4 regions of the Bradyrhizobium sp. HKCCYLS1011 genome follow, and region 3 is predicted to be linked to each of the others. Evidence: predicted binding sites of a transcription regulator. Region 3 holds the regulator's gene; each other region holds the start of a gene.
The links. Region 3 encodes LexA, which represses DNA repair genes until DNA is damaged. Its sites were predicted from a motif close to TGTTCNNNNTGTGTTCNG; they were not measured.
Positions count from the first base shown of each region.

Region 1 (4,210 bases), on a different contig from region 3:
TTCGACGATGCGGATCGCGCCTTCGCCGCAGGCGATGGTCAATTGGTCCTCGAGCACCTCGCCCGGCGTGCCGGCGCCGGCGGAGAGCGTGCAGCGCAGGATCTTCACCCGCACCGCCTCGCCGTCCACCTCGACCTCGCTCCAGGCGCCGGGAAACGGCGACAGGCCATGGATGTGGCGCAGCACCGCATGCGCGGGCTTCGCCCAGTCGATTTTGGCTTCGGCCTTCTCGATCTTGGCCGCGTAGGTGACGCCATCCTCAGGCTGCCTGGTCAGCGTCAGCGCACCGCGCTCCAAGGCCGCCATCGCCCGCGCCATCAGCCCGGCGCCGATTGCAGCGAGCTGGTCATGCAGGTCGGAGGCCGTCATCGCATCTGATATCGCGAGGCGCTCACCCATGGCGACATCGCCGGTGTCGAGGCCGACATCCATCTTCATCACCATCACGCCGGTCTCGGCATCGCCTGCCATGATGGCGCGGTTGATCGGCGCCGCGCCGCGCCAGCGCGGCAACAGCGAGGCATGCAAATTGTAGCAGCCGAGCCTGGGGGCATCGAGAATCGGCTGCGGCAGGATCATGCCATAGGCCACGACGACGGCGGCATCGGCATTGTGCGCGCGAAATTCTGCGAGCGCCTCGTCCGTTCTCAGCGTCTTCGGCGTGAGCACAGGAATACCCAGCCGCTGCGCCTCCTGCTCCACCGGAGTCGGCTGCAGCGCCAGCCCGCGGCGGCCGCCCGGCTTCGGCGCGCGAGTATAGACGACCGCGATCTCGTGGCCGTGAGCGGCGAGTTCGCGCAAGGTCGGCACGGCGAAATCCGGCGTGCCCATGAAGATCAGGCGAAGGGGCATGCTGCTTGCTCGATGCGTTCCCTCCCCCCTTGTGGGGGAGGGTTACAAGGGGGAGAGAGCCGACCGCGCGGGCCGATCGAGCTCGCCCTGTTCATTACTCCGCCGCCCGCTTGGCGGCCTTGGCGAACTTCTTCATCACGCGGTCGCGCTTCAACTTCGACAGATAGTCGATGAAGAGCACGCCGTTGAGGTGATCGATCTCGTGCTGGATGCAGGTGGCATAGAGGCCTTCGGCATCCTCCTCATGCACCTTGCCGTCCAGATCGGTAAAGCGCACCCGCACCCGCGCGGGCCGCTCGACCTCCTCGTAATATTCGGGGATCGACAGGCAGCCTTCCTGATAGACCGACAGTTCGTCGGACTTGGACAGGATCTCCGGATTGATGAAGACCCGCGGCTCGGCCTTGCCTTCGCCGTTCTCGTCGCGCTTGGCGAGATCCATGGTGATGACGCGCACCGGCTGCGCGACCTGGATCGCCGCGAGCCCGATCCCGGGCGCGTCGTACATGGTCTGGAACATGTCGTCGACCAGCTGCCGGATCTCCGGCGTTACCTTCTCGACAGGTGTGGACACCAGCCGCAACTGTTTGTCCGGCAGGATGATGATTTCTCTGAGGGCCATGGCGCGCGATTTAAGCGCGCCGCAGCACGCGGTCAATCTGAACGCCGCCCATCGGGCCGTCCCCGAGCGACGAATTTTAGGTCAGCGTTAACCATGAATCTCAACGGTTCGTTAACCATAAATGTTCTTATTTTGTTCCTGCTTATCCGCGAATCTGATAGATTGGGCCTATGACCCCGATGAACCCCGTCGTTTTCGTGATCGGCAACCTGCCGGTCCGAGCCTTTGACGCGCTGACCGGCTTCGGCGCGCTGGTGCTACTGCTGCTCGTTGTGATCGCACTGGTGGTGGCCCGCTCCGGCCGGCGCGGGGCCGAGCTTGCAACGATGCAAGCGATGCGCGCCGACGACCTGGAGCAGCGCCTGTCCGAGATGCTGCGGGCCCAGAGCGAGGCGTCGGGGCGGGTGGACGCGATGGCGCAGGTGCTTGCCGGCCGCCAGACCGAGCTCGCGCGCACCGTCAACGACCGGCTGGATTCCGTGACTCACCGCGTCGGCCAGTCGATGGAGCAGACCACGCGCCACACGATGGAGTCCTTGCGCGTGCTGCATGAGCGGCTCGGCATCATCGACCATGCGCACAAGAACCTGACCGAGCTGACCACGCAGGTGACGACGCTGCGCGACGTGCTCGCCAACAAGCAGGCGCGCGGCGCCTTCGGCCAGGCGCGGATGGAGGCGATCGTCCAGGACGGGCTGCCGAAGGGGAGCTACGCGTTCCAGTACACGCTGTCGAGCGGCAAGCGGCCGGACTGCGTCGTGTTCCTGCCGGATGCGCGCCCGCTCTGCATCGATGCGAAATTCCCGCTCGAGGCCGTAACCGCGCTGCACGACGCGCGCAGCGACGAAGAGAAGCGTTTCGCCGGCCAGCGGTTGCGCGCCGATGTGCTGAAGCACGTCAACGACATCGCGGAGAAATACCTGATTGTCGGCGAGACCCAGGATACCGCGCTGATGTTCGTGCCCTCGGAATCCGTCTATGCCGAGATCCATGACGGCTTCGACGACGTGATCCAGAAGGCCTATCGCGCCCGCGTGGTGCTGGTGTCGCCGTCGCTGTTGATGCTCGCGATCCAGGTGATGCAGCAGATCATGAAGGACGCACGCATCCGCGACGCCGCCGACCAGATCCGCACCGAGGTGATGCACCTCGGTGACGACCTCGGCCGCCTGCGCGAGCGCGTGCTCAAGCTGCAGAAGCACTTCGGCGACGTCAACGAGGACGTCCGTCAAATTCTGATCTCCGCCGACAAGATCGAGAAGCGCGCCGGCCGCATCGAGGAGCTCGATTTCAGCAAGGCCGACGCCCCGGTCGAAGCGCCACGGATCGTGGCTGCGCCGGGCGCGGCACCCGACCTGTTCCCGCTGGCGGGACGGATGCAGGCGGGGGAGTAAGGCGGCTTCTTTTTTGGAGCAAAAGCAGCCTCTTCAGCAATGGTCGTCATCGCCCGGCTTGACCGGGCGATCCAGTATCCCAGAGGCCGTAGATGAGCGAACGCAGCTTCTACGTCTACATACTCGCAAGCCACGTCGGCGGCACGCTGTATATTGGCGTCACGAACGATCTCATCCGTCGTGTTGCCGAGCATAGATCGCAAATGTCCGACAGCTTTACGAAGCGCTACGGGGTCGCTCGGCTCGTATACTTCGAAGTTTTCGAGCAGATCGAACATGCGATCCACCGCGAGAAGCGGTTGAAGAAATGGCAGCGAGCCTGGAAGATTACATTGATCGAGAAAGACAATCCCAACTGGATCGATCTCTATCCGCAGATCGCGGGAGTCTAAAGATAAGCCTCTGGAATACTGGATCGCCCGGTCAAGCCGGGCGATGACAGCTTTGCTTGTGGCTCGGTCGAAATCTGCTACCACCACTTCATGGTTGCTCCAGAACTGACATCCAAATCGGCGACAACTCCCGCCAAGTCCCCCACCTGGCGCGAGAGCGTGGCCGTCTACCTGCAGCCGCGCGTCTTGATCGTGCTGTTCCTGGGCTTCTCCTCCGGCCTGCCGCTGGCACTCTCCGGCTCGACTTTGCAGATCTGGATGCGCGAGGTCGGCGTCGATCTCGGCACCATCGGACTCTTCGCTCTGGTCGGAACTCCGTACACACTGAAGTTCCTGTGGGCGCCGCTGGTCGACGCGCTGCATCTACCGCTGTTCACCGCCGCGTTCGGCCGCCGCCGCGGCTGGCTGGTGTTTGCGCAAATGCTGCTGATCGGATCGATCGGGCTGTTGGCCCTGACCGATCCTGCCCGCGCGCCGTTCATGGTTGCGCTCGCGGCGCTCCTGGTCGCTGCGACCTCATCGACCCAGGACATCGTGGTCGACGCCTTCCGGGTCGAGAGCCTGCCCGAGAGCGAGCAGGCCGCAGGCATGGCGGCTTATGTCGCCGCCTACCGCATCGGCATGCTGGTCTCGACCGCCGGCGCGCTCGTCGTCGTCTCGGCATTCGAGAGCAGCGGCCTGCCGCGACCGTCGTCGTGGATGTGGGGCTACATCGTCATGGCCGGGCTGGTGCTGATCGGCACCGTCACCGCACTGCTCGCGACCGAACCCGCGCAATCCAAGCAGGCCGAGGCCGCTACCGCAGCAGACACCGCAATCGTCCGCGTGATCCACGCCGCCAGCGGCGCGTTCTCGGAATTCCTCACCCGCAAGGACGCGCTCGCCGCGCTCGCCTTCGTGGTGCTGTTCAAGTTCACCGACGCCTTTTCCGGCACCATGACGGCGCCCTT
Region 1 covers NZ_JBNPTT010000014.1:124,669-128,878, forward strand. Annotated here, with positions in the region: gene fmt (methionyl-tRNA formyltransferase) at 1-852, opposite strand, end outside; gene def (peptide deformylase) at 947-1,474, opposite strand; gene ACQR1W_RS36000 (DNA recombination protein RmuC) at 1,654-2,868, shown strand; gene ACQR1W_RS36005 (GIY-YIG nuclease family protein) at 2,961-3,260, shown strand; gene ACQR1W_RS36010 (AmpG family muropeptide MFS transporter) at 3,351-4,210, shown strand, end outside.
Region 1: the regulator LexA is predicted to act here: its motif matches at 1,597-1,614, upstream of ACQR1W_RS36000 (DNA recombination protein RmuC).

Region 2 (4,210 bases), on a different contig from region 3:
CAGTCGCCCTGTGCTTCGATACCGAACACGAGGCCGCCACTCTGCCATCGATAGCCGATCTGGCCGCCCGCCAGGGCGCCGGTGGCATTGTGGCAGCCTTCGGAGGCTCCGGCCGCGGTGTTGGTCCAGCAGCTGTGAGCGGAGCCGCCGCCGGCGTTCAGGCCGGCATAGAACCCACCCCATTCATAGATGGCGGCCACCATGGCTGGCGCCTTGGTGTAGGTGCGCGCGGGCAAATCGGCTGCGATGGCCGGCGCTGCCCCCAGCGCCAATAGGGTTGCCGCCCCCAGCAGCATTCCTCGCATCGCAGTCCCCAAATCCCTTCCGACGCCCGCACGCACACTCACCAACGCCCCCCGACGCCCTCGTTCTATAGCCGCTTTCCCTGCGACATGCCGTCACCGAAATGCCACAACGGCTGAGCAAGCGCCAGCCGTCGAGCAATCCGGCGCCAAATGAAAAGGCCGGCGCAGAGGCCGGCCTTTTTTGCGCGAGTTGGGTGTGCTGCGCGATCAGTAGCGGGCGACGACCGGGCCGCCGAAGTGCCAAATAATACCGGCCTTGACGGTGTGGACGGTGTCTTTGAACTCGGAGCGATCGGTCGCGACCGGTGTGAACTGGATCGTGCTGCGGCCAAAATCGATGAAGTTGTATTCGAGCTTGGCCGACCAGTTCGGAGCGAACATGTATTCGCCGCCCACGCCGACGGTCCAACCCCAGCGCCAATCGTTTTGGACGAAGCTCGGCGGGTTAAGACCGGCATCATACCGATGCTGCAGATCTCCCACAGCGGCACCACCGCTGATGAAGAGCAGGGCAGGCCCGGTCGCCCAACCCAGGCGGCCCTTGATATCGCCGAAGCTCCGTATTTTCGTGAAATAGGTATCTCCGAAGCCTAGCGCCGGGTTGATTACGGCCGAGCGGCCGTTGATATCCGACCAGTGATAGTCGCCCTCGAGGCCGATCACGTAGTTGCCGAACTGCCAGTTGTAGCCGGCCACACCACCGACGAAACCGCCGGAGGTGTCGTAGTTCTGTGTGCCAAGGAAGCCCACAGTGTTCGGCGCGCCGAAGAATGTCTCCTTGGTACGGCCCCAGCCGCCGCCGCCTTGCACACCGATGTAGAACCCGGCCCAGGTCGGGGGCAGGGGAGCAGGCGCTGGCGGCGCCTTGGTATAGGGACGTGCAGCGAGATCGGCAGCGCTCGCGGGCGTGACCAGTCCCAGGACAATCAGGCTTACAGCTCCAAGCATAATCTTTTTCATTGGAAGTTCTCCCGCATCGCGCGCTTTCATGATCGGTCCCCCCGAAAAGCGCCCAGTAACAGATCAGCACGACCGCCGAAGCGGCTTGTCATTCCTTGAGCAGGATACGTGATTCAACCAAAAAGACTGTCGCCCAAAAGCCACATAGAGGCCGTGAAATCGGCTGTCGGAAACTAGCATAAGTTAATGATAGTACTTGTGTTTCTCTGGCATGCCTGGAACCCGCATCTCCGCCCTGAAGTGGAACCTTGATCAACTCCGTTTTGGACGGAACTCAACGCACGATTGCGAACACAGGCGACGAACAAAGCTGGAACATCTCGCCGCGGCTGCTATATGTGGATAAGCTAGGAGAAGGCGGGTGACCCGGCCGGCAAGCGTATAGGGTCCGCCGAAGAGGAAGGGATGAGCCACCGCATGCCGACAGGCCGGCGTGGACACCGGTCCAGCAATTCGAACCGCGGGAGAGTGCGATGGCGGGAAGCGTGAACAAAGTGATTCTGGTGGGCAATCTCGGCAAGGATCCCGAGATCCGGCGCACCCAGGACGGTCGGCCGATCGCCAATTTGAGCATCGCGACCTCGGAGACATGGCGCGACAAGGCCACCGGCGAGCGCAAGGAAAAGACCGAGTGGCACCGCGTCGTGATCTTCAACGAAGGGCTCTGCAAGGTCGCCGAGCAGTATCTGAAGAAGGGCGCGAAGGTTTACATCGAGGGCGCGCTGCAGACCCGCAAATGGACTGACCAGAGCGGCGTCGAGAAATACTCGACCGAGGTGGTGCTGCAGGGCTTCAATTCGACGCTGACCATGCTCGATGGCCGCGGCGGCGGTGGAGGCAGCTTCGCCGATGAGCCCGGCGGTGATTTCGGCAGCAGCGGTCCGTCGATGGCGCCGCCGCGCCGCGCGGTTGCTTCGGCCGGCGGCGGCGGACGCAACAGCGACATGGACGACGACATTCCGTTCTGATCGATTCACAGCTGAGACGACGGCAGACCTCGCGCGCTCGCGCGAGGTTTTGCCCATCATCCGTGTTTATCGTGTTGGCCGGTCAACACGGTTGTGCCGATCTGCTGGGACTGGACTGATCGCCGGCTTAGACCGCAATCACCCGTCGCCCCGATATCGTAGTCTCGGTCATCGGTCCGCGTCTGCCATCCAGGCCTCGGCGTCAGCGCCGGCCGGAAGCCGCAACGGCGCAGCTGGCTCAGTGGCCGCCCGCCAGATCGCCTTGGCCACATCAGTTGCATGGGTGACTGGACTGGAACTGTCGCGGACGCTCGCGACGAAGCGCTCGATCAGGGGCGCATAGTCGGGATTATCCGGACCGCGCAAGTGCGGGCGGGCATTGTCGCCGAAGCGCGTCTCGGGCGAACGGCCCGGCAGCACAAGATGCACCCGGACTCCGAACGGACTTACCTCGACCGCGAGCGACTCGGTGAAGGCATTCACCGCTGCCTTGCTCGCTCTGTAGACGCCCACGATCGGCAGCGGCTTGAGCGTAACGGACGAGGTAACATTGATGATGACGCCTGCGCGCCGCTTGCGAAATTGCGGCAGCACCGCCTGGCACATCGCGAGCGTGCCGATCGTGTTGGTCTGAAACAGCGCTTGCACGGTATCCGCCGCCGTCAGTTCGACCGGCGCAGGTGCGCCGAAGCCGGCATTGTTCACGAGCACGTCGATCGGCGTCGCAATGTTCACCGCTTGGGCGATGCTGTCGGAATTCGTGACGTCAAGCGGCAGCACGCGCAGCCGCTCGGAGGAGGGCAGCAGCTCCTGATGCGGCGTGCGCATGGTCGCCACGACGTTCCAACCTTGCTCGAGGAACAGCTTCGCGGTCTCCAGGCCAAATCCGGACGAGCAGCCGGTGATCAAGACGGTATTCATGAGAGCCTCCTCGGAAAACGGATAGCCCATTGCTAGAGATGGCGCTCAAGACTTACTATGATCGAGCGTCCCTGTTTCTTTAGCGTCAGTCCTCCCATGCCCGTCCTGCCATGACCGTCGATCCGCTCGCTGAGATTGTCACCCTGCTGCAGCCGGCGGCTCGCCTCTCCAAGCTGGTGGAGTGCGCCGGCTCATGGCGCATCCACCGTCAGGCCACCGGGGAGCCGTTCTACTGTGCGGTTCTGGACGGGGAGTGCCGCGTCGCGGTCGACGGGCAGCCGCCAATGGTCCTGCAGGCCGGCGACTTCGTGCTCGTTCCCGCCATGCGCGATCTGATCAATGAAAGTCTGGATCCGCCTGCCGGCCGCTCAGTCAGTGTCCCGAGGCAGGTGAGCGACGGCCATGTCCGCGTCGGTCGCCAGGATGGACCGGCCGACCTGCGCATGCGCATCGGGCACTGTAGCTTCGGCTCGCCGAATGCCGATCTGCTTGTGCCCTTGTTGCCGCAGATGGTGCTCGTACGCGGCCAGTCCCGGCTCGTCACGCTGATGCAGCTGGTCAGCGACGAGACGCGCGCGCAACGTCCAGCACGCGAACTCGTTCTCGAGCGGCTGCTGGAGGTGCTGCTGATCGAGGCCCTGCGGTGCGGAGCCGAAACCGCGGCTTCGCCGGGCCTCTCCCGGGGACTTGCCGACGAGCGCCTCGCAGCGGCGCTGTGCGCGTTGCACGCGCGGCCCGAACATCCCTGGACGGTGGCGGAGCTCGCCGCCGAAGCGGCGCTATCCCGCTCGGCCTTTTTCGCCCGGTTCAGTCGCACTGTGGGTTTGCCCCCGATGCAGTATCTCCAGGCATGGCGCATGGCGCTCGCCAGGCGACTGCTGCGTGAGCGCGAACTCGGGATGGACGAGGTGGCAGAACGCGTGGGCTACGGCTCGGCCAGCGCCTTCAGTGTTGCCTTCGCCCGTCACTCCGGCGTGGCGCCAGCCCGCTATGCGCGAACGATTCAGAGCAAGGCTTAGTTAACAAGGCTTAGTCATTCGTTTCGGTCCGTTGTCG
Region 2 covers NZ_JBNPTT010000001.1:219,960-224,169, forward strand. Annotated here, with positions in the region: gene ACQR1W_RS01030 (outer membrane protein) at 1-305, opposite strand, end outside; gene ACQR1W_RS01035 (outer membrane protein) at 513-1,265, opposite strand; gene ACQR1W_RS01040 (single-stranded DNA-binding protein) at 1,739-2,233, shown strand; gene ACQR1W_RS01045 (SDR family oxidoreductase) at 2,402-3,154, opposite strand; gene ACQR1W_RS01050 (AraC family transcriptional regulator) at 3,265-4,173, shown strand.
Region 2: the regulator LexA is predicted to act here: its motif matches at 1,566-1,583, upstream of ACQR1W_RS01040 (single-stranded DNA-binding protein).

Region 3 (4,210 bases):
GCGATGCAGCCCACGCCTCGCGCTGCTGCGCTGGCAGGACCGGTGCGTAGCGCGCTGGCGCAGATGCAGACCGCGTTGCACGCCGCGCCGGCGTTCGATCCGGCGACCGAGCAGCGCACCATCCGCCTCGGCTTTTCCAGCGAGGTGGAGCTCTTGCTGATCCCCGAACTCACGGCGGCGCTCCGCCGCGCCGCCCCTGGCTTGCGGCTGATCAGCCAGCCGGCGGAACGAGACCAGGTTCACCGCCTGCTCGACGAGGGATCGCTGGATCTCGCCGTCGGCTGTTTCGAGGCCGAGGTGCAGCGGCACAAGTCGCAGTTCCTGTTCGAGCAGGCGCTGAGCTGCGCCTTCAACCCCAACCGCGTGCCGGTGAAGGCGCCGATCGCGCTTGCCGATTACATGGCGCTGCCGCAGGTGCTGGTCACGTTCACCAACAGCCTGCAGGGGTGCTTCGCCGCCGCACTGGATGAGATCGGGACCGAGCTGAACGTGGTGGCGGCGTCCTCGGAATTTCTGAGCGTGCTGGCGACCGTCGCCGCCTCGCCCGTGATCACGACGATACCGGCGCGCATGGCGCGGCTTTACGGGCCGCGCTTCGGCCTGACGCTCAGCCCGGTCCCCTTGAAGCTGCGACTGCCGGCAGTCTCCATGGTCTGGCCGCTGCAGCTCGATCGCGATGCGGCCTCGGTCTGGCTCAGGACCCTGGTCGCCGAGATCCTGCAGACGACAGAGCGCGCCGCCTGTCGCGCGGTGGCCGGATAGCAACCGATCACTCTGCCGCGACCGCCTCGCAGCCGAAGCGCTTGGCCTTGCGTTAGAGCTTCGGTTAGAAGGCGAATTCGGTCGGCGCTGCGCCGGCTCCTCCCGGAAGGAACTCTCATGGCGCTGATGCCGGTCTCCGAAGCTCTGGCCCTGGTCCTCGACGGCGCCGTCCCGCTGCCCGAGGAGCAGATCGCGCTGGACCAGGCCTATCATCGGGTGCTGGCGCGCGATGTCGCCGCGCTGCGCACGCAGCCGCCGCAGGCGATGTCGGCGATGGACGGCTATGCGGTCCGCGCCGCGGATGCCGACCGCGCGCAGGCGCGGCTCAAGGTGATCGGCGAGATCGCGGCCGGTCGGCCGTTCGAACGTGCGCTCAGAGCGGGCGAAGCCGCGCGCATCTTCACCGGCGGCGTGGTGCCTGACGGGGCCGATGCGGTCGTAATCCAGGAAGACACCATCGCTGACGGCGATCACGTCACCCTCACCGAAGCGGCCAGACAGGGCCGCCACATCCGTCCCGCGGGTGCGGATTTCCGCGAGGGCGACGTGCTGCTCCAGTCCGGGCGCCGCCTGAGCGATCGCGACCTGTCGCTCGCAGCCAGCATGAACTATCCGGAGCTTCCGGTGCGCCGCCGGCCGAAGGTGGCGCTGCTCGCCACCGGCGACGAGCTGGTGATGCCGGGCTCCAGCCCCGAGCCTGGGCAGATCGTCTACTCCAACGGCTATGCTCTGCGCGCGCTGGCGCGCGCCGAAGGCGCAGAACCGATCGACCTCGGCATCGCCGCGGATACCTTGGACGCGACGGTCGCCGGCATTCGCCGCGCGCGCGAGGCGCAAGCCGACATCCTGATCACGACCGGCGGCGCTTCGGTCGGCGATCACGACCTGGTCAAGCAGGGGCTGGATGCTGAAGGCGTGGAGATGGCGTTCTGGAAGATCGCGATGCGCCCGGGCAAGCCGATGATGCATGGGCGCCTCGGCGCTATGCGCGTGATCGGTCTGCCCGGCAATCCCGTCTCCTCCTATGTCTGCAGCCTGTTGTTTCTGGTGCCGCTGATTCGGAAGCTGTTGGGGCTGGCGCAGATCCACCCCGCCCGCGAGACCGCTCTGCTCGGCCGCGACCTCGGCGCCAATGACGTCCGCGAGGACTATTTGCGCGCGCGACTCGAAGAGCGCGAAGACGGCACGCTGGTCGCCACTCCCGTCACGCATCAGGACTCCTCGCTGCTCGGAAATCTCGCGCTGTCCCAGGCTTTGGTGATCCGCCCCGCTTTTGCATCCGCAGCAAGTGCCGGCTCCACCTGCGAGATTCTGCGTCTGCCGGAATAAACCGGGCAGATTCTGACAGGCATCGTGCGCGCCATCTTCACTACAAATTAAGGATTGCAGAACACATATCGAACAGATAGTGTCCGTTCATGATTTGTTTCGAAGATGTTGCGGGCGCCGTGAAAAAGGTCGTCTCGAACAAGGACGACACGTCAACCCTGGGGATCTGGTCGAGATGCTGACGCGCAAACAGTACGAACTTCTGCGGTTCATCAACGAACGTCTGAAGGAAGCTGGCGTGCCGCCCTCCTTCGACGAGATGAAGGACGCACTCGATCTGCGCTCCAAGTCCGGCATCCACCGCCTGATCACGGCGCTCGAGGAGCGCGGCTTCATTCGTCGCCTGCCCAATCGCGCGCGCGCCATCGAGGTGATCAAGCTGCCCGAGCTGTCGCAAGCGGCGAACAATCGGCGCGGCTTCACACCCTCGGTGATCGAAGGCAATCTCGGCAAGGTGCGGACCAGCACGCCTGCGATCGACGACGGTGAGCGTCCGGTCGCGGTTCCGGTGATGGGCCGCATTGCCGCGGGCACGCCGATCGAAGCTTTGCAGACTCGCAGCCACACCATCAGCGTGCCCGCCGACATGCTCGGCACCGGTGAGCATTATGCGCTGGAGGTGCGCGGCGACTCGATGGTCGATGCCGGCATTCTCGACGGCGACATGGCGCTGATCCAGCGCAATGACTCAGCCGATACCGGCGACATCGTCGTGGCCCTGATCGACGACGAGGAAGCCACCCTGAAACGTTTTCGCCGTCGCGGCGCTTCGATTGCGCTCGAGCCGGCCAATACTGCTTATGAAGTCCGCATCCTGCCGCCCAACCGCGTCAAGATTCAGGGCAAGCTGGTCGGACTTTACCGAAAATACTGATTGTTTCGCGCGCGAGCTTCTCACAGGCTCGATTGCGCCGAGACCAGATTTGATCTGACGCGTTGGACGCCTGCTCCGACGACGGTGGTGATTGTGCGCTCTGAGAGTGAAGCAATGCGCTCAAACGGTTGTGATCACGAACGGCCGTAGACGGTGCAGATCAGCGCAGAATTGCCGTTAAGCACGCGCTAACATCGGGTTTGATGTCCACTCTGATAGAGGCCTGCGCCTGTCCGGGGGGAGCGTGGGTTGCTATCTCGAACGAGGAGCGATCCGATGTGTGACTATAGCCTGCATGCCGTTGCGTCCCGCCCTGCGAAGGTCGGGGAAACGCTGATCTCGACGACGTTCCGCGGAACTTCGACCCGCGGCTTCGCCTCCGAGAGCGAGCCGAATGTCGCCGTGTGTATGCTGCCCGGAACGGAATTGGCGTTTGCTGACGACGTCCGCTACGACAGCCGCTGGATCTGGACGCGCACGATCCGCGAACGCGTGGCCAAGTTCAACGCGATCGAGAAGCACGTGCCCGATCGCCATCACGACGCAATCGAATTCGCTGACGGCCGCCACGTGCTGGTAACGCAGCTCTGCGAAGGACAGCGCGTGACCGTGCTGCAGCTCCCGGTCGCCAAGCAGCCTGCCGAGCGCAAGCCGTTGGGCACGGAGGCAGCGAGCGGAAGCGAAGTGACGCCGGTGCGACGGATCTCGATTACCTGAGCTGAAGCGAAGACAAACAAATAGGAACATTCAGCCCTCGGCGGAAGTTGTGGTTCGCCGGGGGGAGAGTGGACCGTGGTCAACAAGATCAGTTGGCAGAAGGCCGGGCGCATCACTGAGCCCGGTCGTTACATGTTTACGTTCGGGTGGCTGACCGTGACGGCCGACGATCTCGCCATCTGGCAGCGACATCCCGATGCGCTCTTCACGCTGGTGGAACTTCCGCCGCCAGCGCAGTCCCCGTCTGACGATGACGAGGAGGACGAGACCTCCGAATATCATCTCGGCACGTTCGAGCTGCCGTCGGAGTCCGGTCAGAGCTAGCACCTCTACGCAGAGGTTGTGGTCCGATCGAACTGCATAGGTCGCGCGTGTCGCATGACTGGATATGGCCCCATCTCGGACATCCTCGATCGGCTCCGATGATGTCCGCTCCGGGGGTGAAACCAGAAGTAAGCGACGTGGAAGCGAATCGCCGCTTTTGAACCCGAAGCCGACGTTGGTGCTGGTCTAGAGACGCCTCCACTC
Region 3 covers NZ_JBNPTT010000009.1:4,703-8,912, forward strand. Annotated here, with positions in the region: gene ACQR1W_RS27525 (LysR substrate-binding domain-containing protein) at 1-762, shown strand, start outside; gene ACQR1W_RS27530 (molybdopterin molybdotransferase MoeA) at 880-2,091, shown strand; gene lexA (transcriptional repressor LexA) at 2,267-2,965, shown strand; gene ACQR1W_RS27540 (hypothetical protein) at 3,242-3,682, shown strand; gene ACQR1W_RS27545 (hypothetical protein) at 3,758-4,006, shown strand; gene ACQR1W_RS27550 (hypothetical protein) at 4,193-4,210, opposite strand, start outside.

Region 4 (4,210 bases), on a different contig from region 3:
ACCCACAACAAGTACCGCGGCTTGGCCACCCTGACCGGCGCCGAACTCGATTCGGCAAGCGAGTCGCGCTGGGGCGGCACCGTCGGCACCGGCGTTGAATATGCTTTCGCCCCGAACTGGTCGGTGGCGGTCGAATACGACCACCTCTTCATGGGCAGCCGCGACATCAACTTCCCCGCCACCGCGTTTGCCAACGCCCGCACCGATACGATCAAGCAGAGCGTCGATCTCGCAACCGTGCGCGTCAATTACCGCTTCGGCGGGGCGGCGCTGACGCGATACTGATCTGCCACGCGGCGCGATCGAACCTGAAGGCCGGCCCTGCGCCGGCCTTTTTATTGTCCGTGACAACCGCGTTTTTCCGGACACAGTTGGAACAAGTGATTGAACGGCCACCTCTTTTTGAATCGGTTCCCAAATCCGTGCTTTCGCCCCGACTGTGGCTCTGAGGTGACGGTATTTCGCCCGGACCTCGGTTATGAGGGCCTCGTCAATCTGAACGGGTACGTTCTGGTCGCGTGACAGGACTTGCAAGCGCGGCGAGAGCGACGAGGAAGAATGGGACTGGAAATCATGAAGAAACTTCTGCTGACGACTGTGGCCTTTGCCGCGCTGGGAATGGCTCCTGCCGTCGCTGCCGATCTCGCCGCGCGCACCTACACCAAGGCGCCGGTTATGGCCCCGCTGCCGACCTGGGCCGGCTTCTACATCGGCGCCATGGGCGGCTACGCCACCACGGACAACGGCGGCATTCTCAGCCCGAAGGGCGGTTTCGCGGGCGGCACCTTGGGCTACAACTGGCAGACCGCAAACTGGGTGTACGGCCTTGAGGCCGATGCCGCCTGGGCCGACATCAACGACTCCGTTGCGGGCGTTGTCCCCGGCTTCGGTGCCGTCAGCGTCGGAAGCAAGGTCGATGCAACCGGTACGGTCCGCGGCCGCCTCGGCTACGCGTTCGGCAACGTCCTGCTGTACGGCACCGCTGGTTACGCCTGGGCCGACAACAAGATCACGCTCTCCGCGCTCGGCGTGAGCGCGTCCGACTCGCAGTTCCTGAGCGGCTGGACCGCCGGCGCTGGCGCCGAGTTCCTGATTGCTCCGAAGTGGTCGATCAAGGCCGAATACCTCTACAAGAGCTTCGGCGGCAAGACCTACTTCAACGGTGCGCTGCCGACCGGCGACCTCAACCTGCACACCGTGCAGGTCGGCGTGAACTACCACTTCTAAGACCGACGGGCCTTCTGGGCCACCTGCAAAGCCTCCGCTCTCGCGAGCGGAGGCTTTTTCTTTACCGCTCCTGCTCTTGTGCTCTTGTCTTGTGCTCCTGGCACCTGTTCGGCGCCGGCCTGCTGACAGGCGCTGCCATTCCGTCTGCGCATTGTTGATGATTCGATTCGCGCACTGGAAATTCGCCGCCGTTCTTCCTACGTTCCTAGCCTACCTTTCTCCCTTGGCGTCCGATGGCCGGTTCCCGGCGGAGCGCGCCTGAACCGAAAGGCGCGCTAGTCTGCGCGCCGCCAACAATGGCGCTGGACCGGCGCCGTGGGACGAATCGCGATGGATGAAGTGCTCAAGGCCAAGCAACGTGCGCAAGCCAATCAGTCGAGCCTGCGCGCCATCACCATCAGAGGCGCGCGCGAGCACAATCTCAAGAACATCGACGTCGAGATTCCGCGCGATAGGCTCGTCGTGTTCACCGGCCTGTCCGGCTCCGGCAAATCCTCGCTCGCCTTCGACACCATCTATGCTGAGGGCCAGCGCCGCTACGTCGAATCGCTCTCGGCCTATGCGCGCCAGTTCCTGGAGATGATGCAGAAGCCGGACGTCGATCAGATCGACGGCCTATCGCCTGCGATCTCGATCGAGCAGAAGACGACCTCGAAGAACCCGCGCTCAACCGTCGGCACCGTCACCGAGATCTACGACTACATGCGCCTGCTCTGGGCGCGCGTCGGCGTGCCCTACTCGCCGGCGACCGGGCTGCCGATCGAGAGCCAGACCGTGTCTCAGATGGTCGATCGCGTGCTGGCGCTGCCGGAAGGCACGCGGCTTTATCTGCTGGCGCCGGTCGTGCGGGGACGCAAGGGCGAGTACAAGAAGGAGCTCGCCGAGTATCTCAAGAAGGGCTTTCAGCGCGTCAAGATCGACGGCACCTTCCACGAGCTCGCCGAGGCGCCGACGCTGGACAAGAAGTTCCCGCACGATATCGACGTCGTGGTCGACCGCATCGTGGTGCGCTCCGATATCGGCCAGCGGCTTGCGGAAAGCTTCGAGACCGCGCTGAAGCTCGCGGAGGGCTTGGCGGTGATCGAGTTCGCCGATGCGCCCACCTCCGGCGCGCCGGCCGAGGAGAAGAAGAAGACCGCCAAGATCCACGACAAGAGCGGACCCGAGCGCATCCTGTTCTCGGAAAAATTCGCCTGCCCGGTCTCCGGCTTCACCATCCCCGAGATCGAGCCGCGGCTGTTCTCGTTCAACAATCCGTACGGCGCCTGCCCCGCCTGCGGCGGGCTCGGGGTCGAGCAGCATGTCGACGCCGACCTGGTGATTCCCGACAAGGAGCTGACCTTGCGCAAGGGCGCGATCGCGCCCTGGGCCAAGTCGTCTTCGCCCTATTACCTGCAGACCCTGACGGCGTTGGCCAAGTTCTACAAATTCACCCTCGACACCAAGTGGAAGGAGCTGCCGAAGAAGGTGCAGAACGCGCTGCTGAACGGCTCCGGCGACGACGAGATCAAGTTCACCTATGAGGACGGCGTCCGCTCCTACGACACCAAGAAGCCGTTCGAGGGCGTCGTGACCAATATCGAGCGCCGCTTCCGCGAGACCGAGAGCGAATGGGCGCGCGAGGAGCTCGGCAAATATTTCAACGACGTGCCCTGCGCCGCCTGCAACGGCTACCGCCTCAAGCCCGAGGCGCTGTGCGTCAAGGTCGGCACCAAGCATATCGGCGAGATCAGCGAACTCAGCGTGAAGGCGGCCGGCGAGTGGTTCGCGAAAGTACCGGAGAGCCTCAACGCGCAGCAGGCCGAGATCGCCGCGCGCATCCTCAAGGAGATCCGCGAGCGCCTCACCTTCCTGCTCGATGTCGGCCTCAACTATCTGACCCTATCGCGCTCCTCCGGCACCTTATCCGGCGGCGAGAGCCAGCGCATCCGCCTGGCCTCGCAGATCGGCTCTGGCCTGACAGGCGTGCTCTACGTGCTCGACGAGCCCTCGATCGGTCTGCACCAGCGCGACAATGCCCGCCTGCTCGACACGCTGAAGCGCCTGCGCGACCTCGGCAACACCGTGATCGTGGTCGAGCATGACGAGGATGCCATTCGCCTTGCCGACTACGTGCTCGACATTGGTCCAGGCGCCGGCATGCATGGCGGCAACATCGTCGCCGAGGGCACGCCAGCCGAGATCATGCGCAACCCGAAATCGCTGACCGGCAAATATCTCACGGGCGAGCTCGAGGTCGCGGTGCCGGAACGGCGGCCACCGAACCATCGCCGCACCATCAAGGTGGTGAATGCGCGCGGCAATAACTTAAAGAACGTCTCGGCCGAGATTCCGCTCGGGCTGTTCACCTGCATCACCGGCGTGTCCGGCGGCGGCAAATCGACGCTATTGATCGACACGCTCTACAAGGCGATCGCGCGCAAGCTCAACGGCGCCAACGAGGCGGCCGCGCCGCATGACCGCATCGAGGGCCTGGAACATATCGACAAGATCATCGACATCGACCAGTCGCCGATCGGCCGCACGCCGCGCTCAAATCCCGCAACCTATACCGGCGCCTTCACGCCGATCCGCGAGTGGTTCGCGGGCCTGCCTGAGGCCAAGGCGCGCGGCTATGAGCCGGGCCGCTTCTCCTTCAACGTCAAGGGCGGCCGCTGCGAGGCCTGCCAGGGCGACGGCGTCATCAAGATCGAGATGCACTTCCTGCCCGACGTCTACGTCACCTGCGACGTCTGCAAGGGCAAGCGCTACAATCGCGAAACCCTGGAGGTGCTGTTCAAGGGCAAGTCGATCGCCGACGTGCTCGACATGACGGTCGAGGAAGCCGCCGAGTTCTTCAAGGCGGTGCCGCGCGTGCGCGAGACCTTCAACACCCTGCACCGGGTCGGGCTCGACTACATCCATGTCGGCCAGCAGGCCACGACGCTGTCCGGCGGCGAGGCGCAGCGCGTCAAGCTCGCCAAGGAATTGTCGAAGCGCGCCA
Region 4 covers NZ_JBNPTT010000001.1:214,554-218,763, reverse strand. Annotated here, with positions in the region: gene ACQR1W_RS01025 (outer membrane protein) at 1-285, shown strand, start outside; gene ACQR1W_RS01020 (outer membrane protein) at 574-1,227, shown strand; gene uvrA (excinuclease ABC subunit UvrA) at 1,558-4,210, shown strand, end outside.
Region 4: the regulator LexA is predicted to act here: its motif matches at 1,417-1,434, upstream of uvrA (excinuclease ABC subunit UvrA).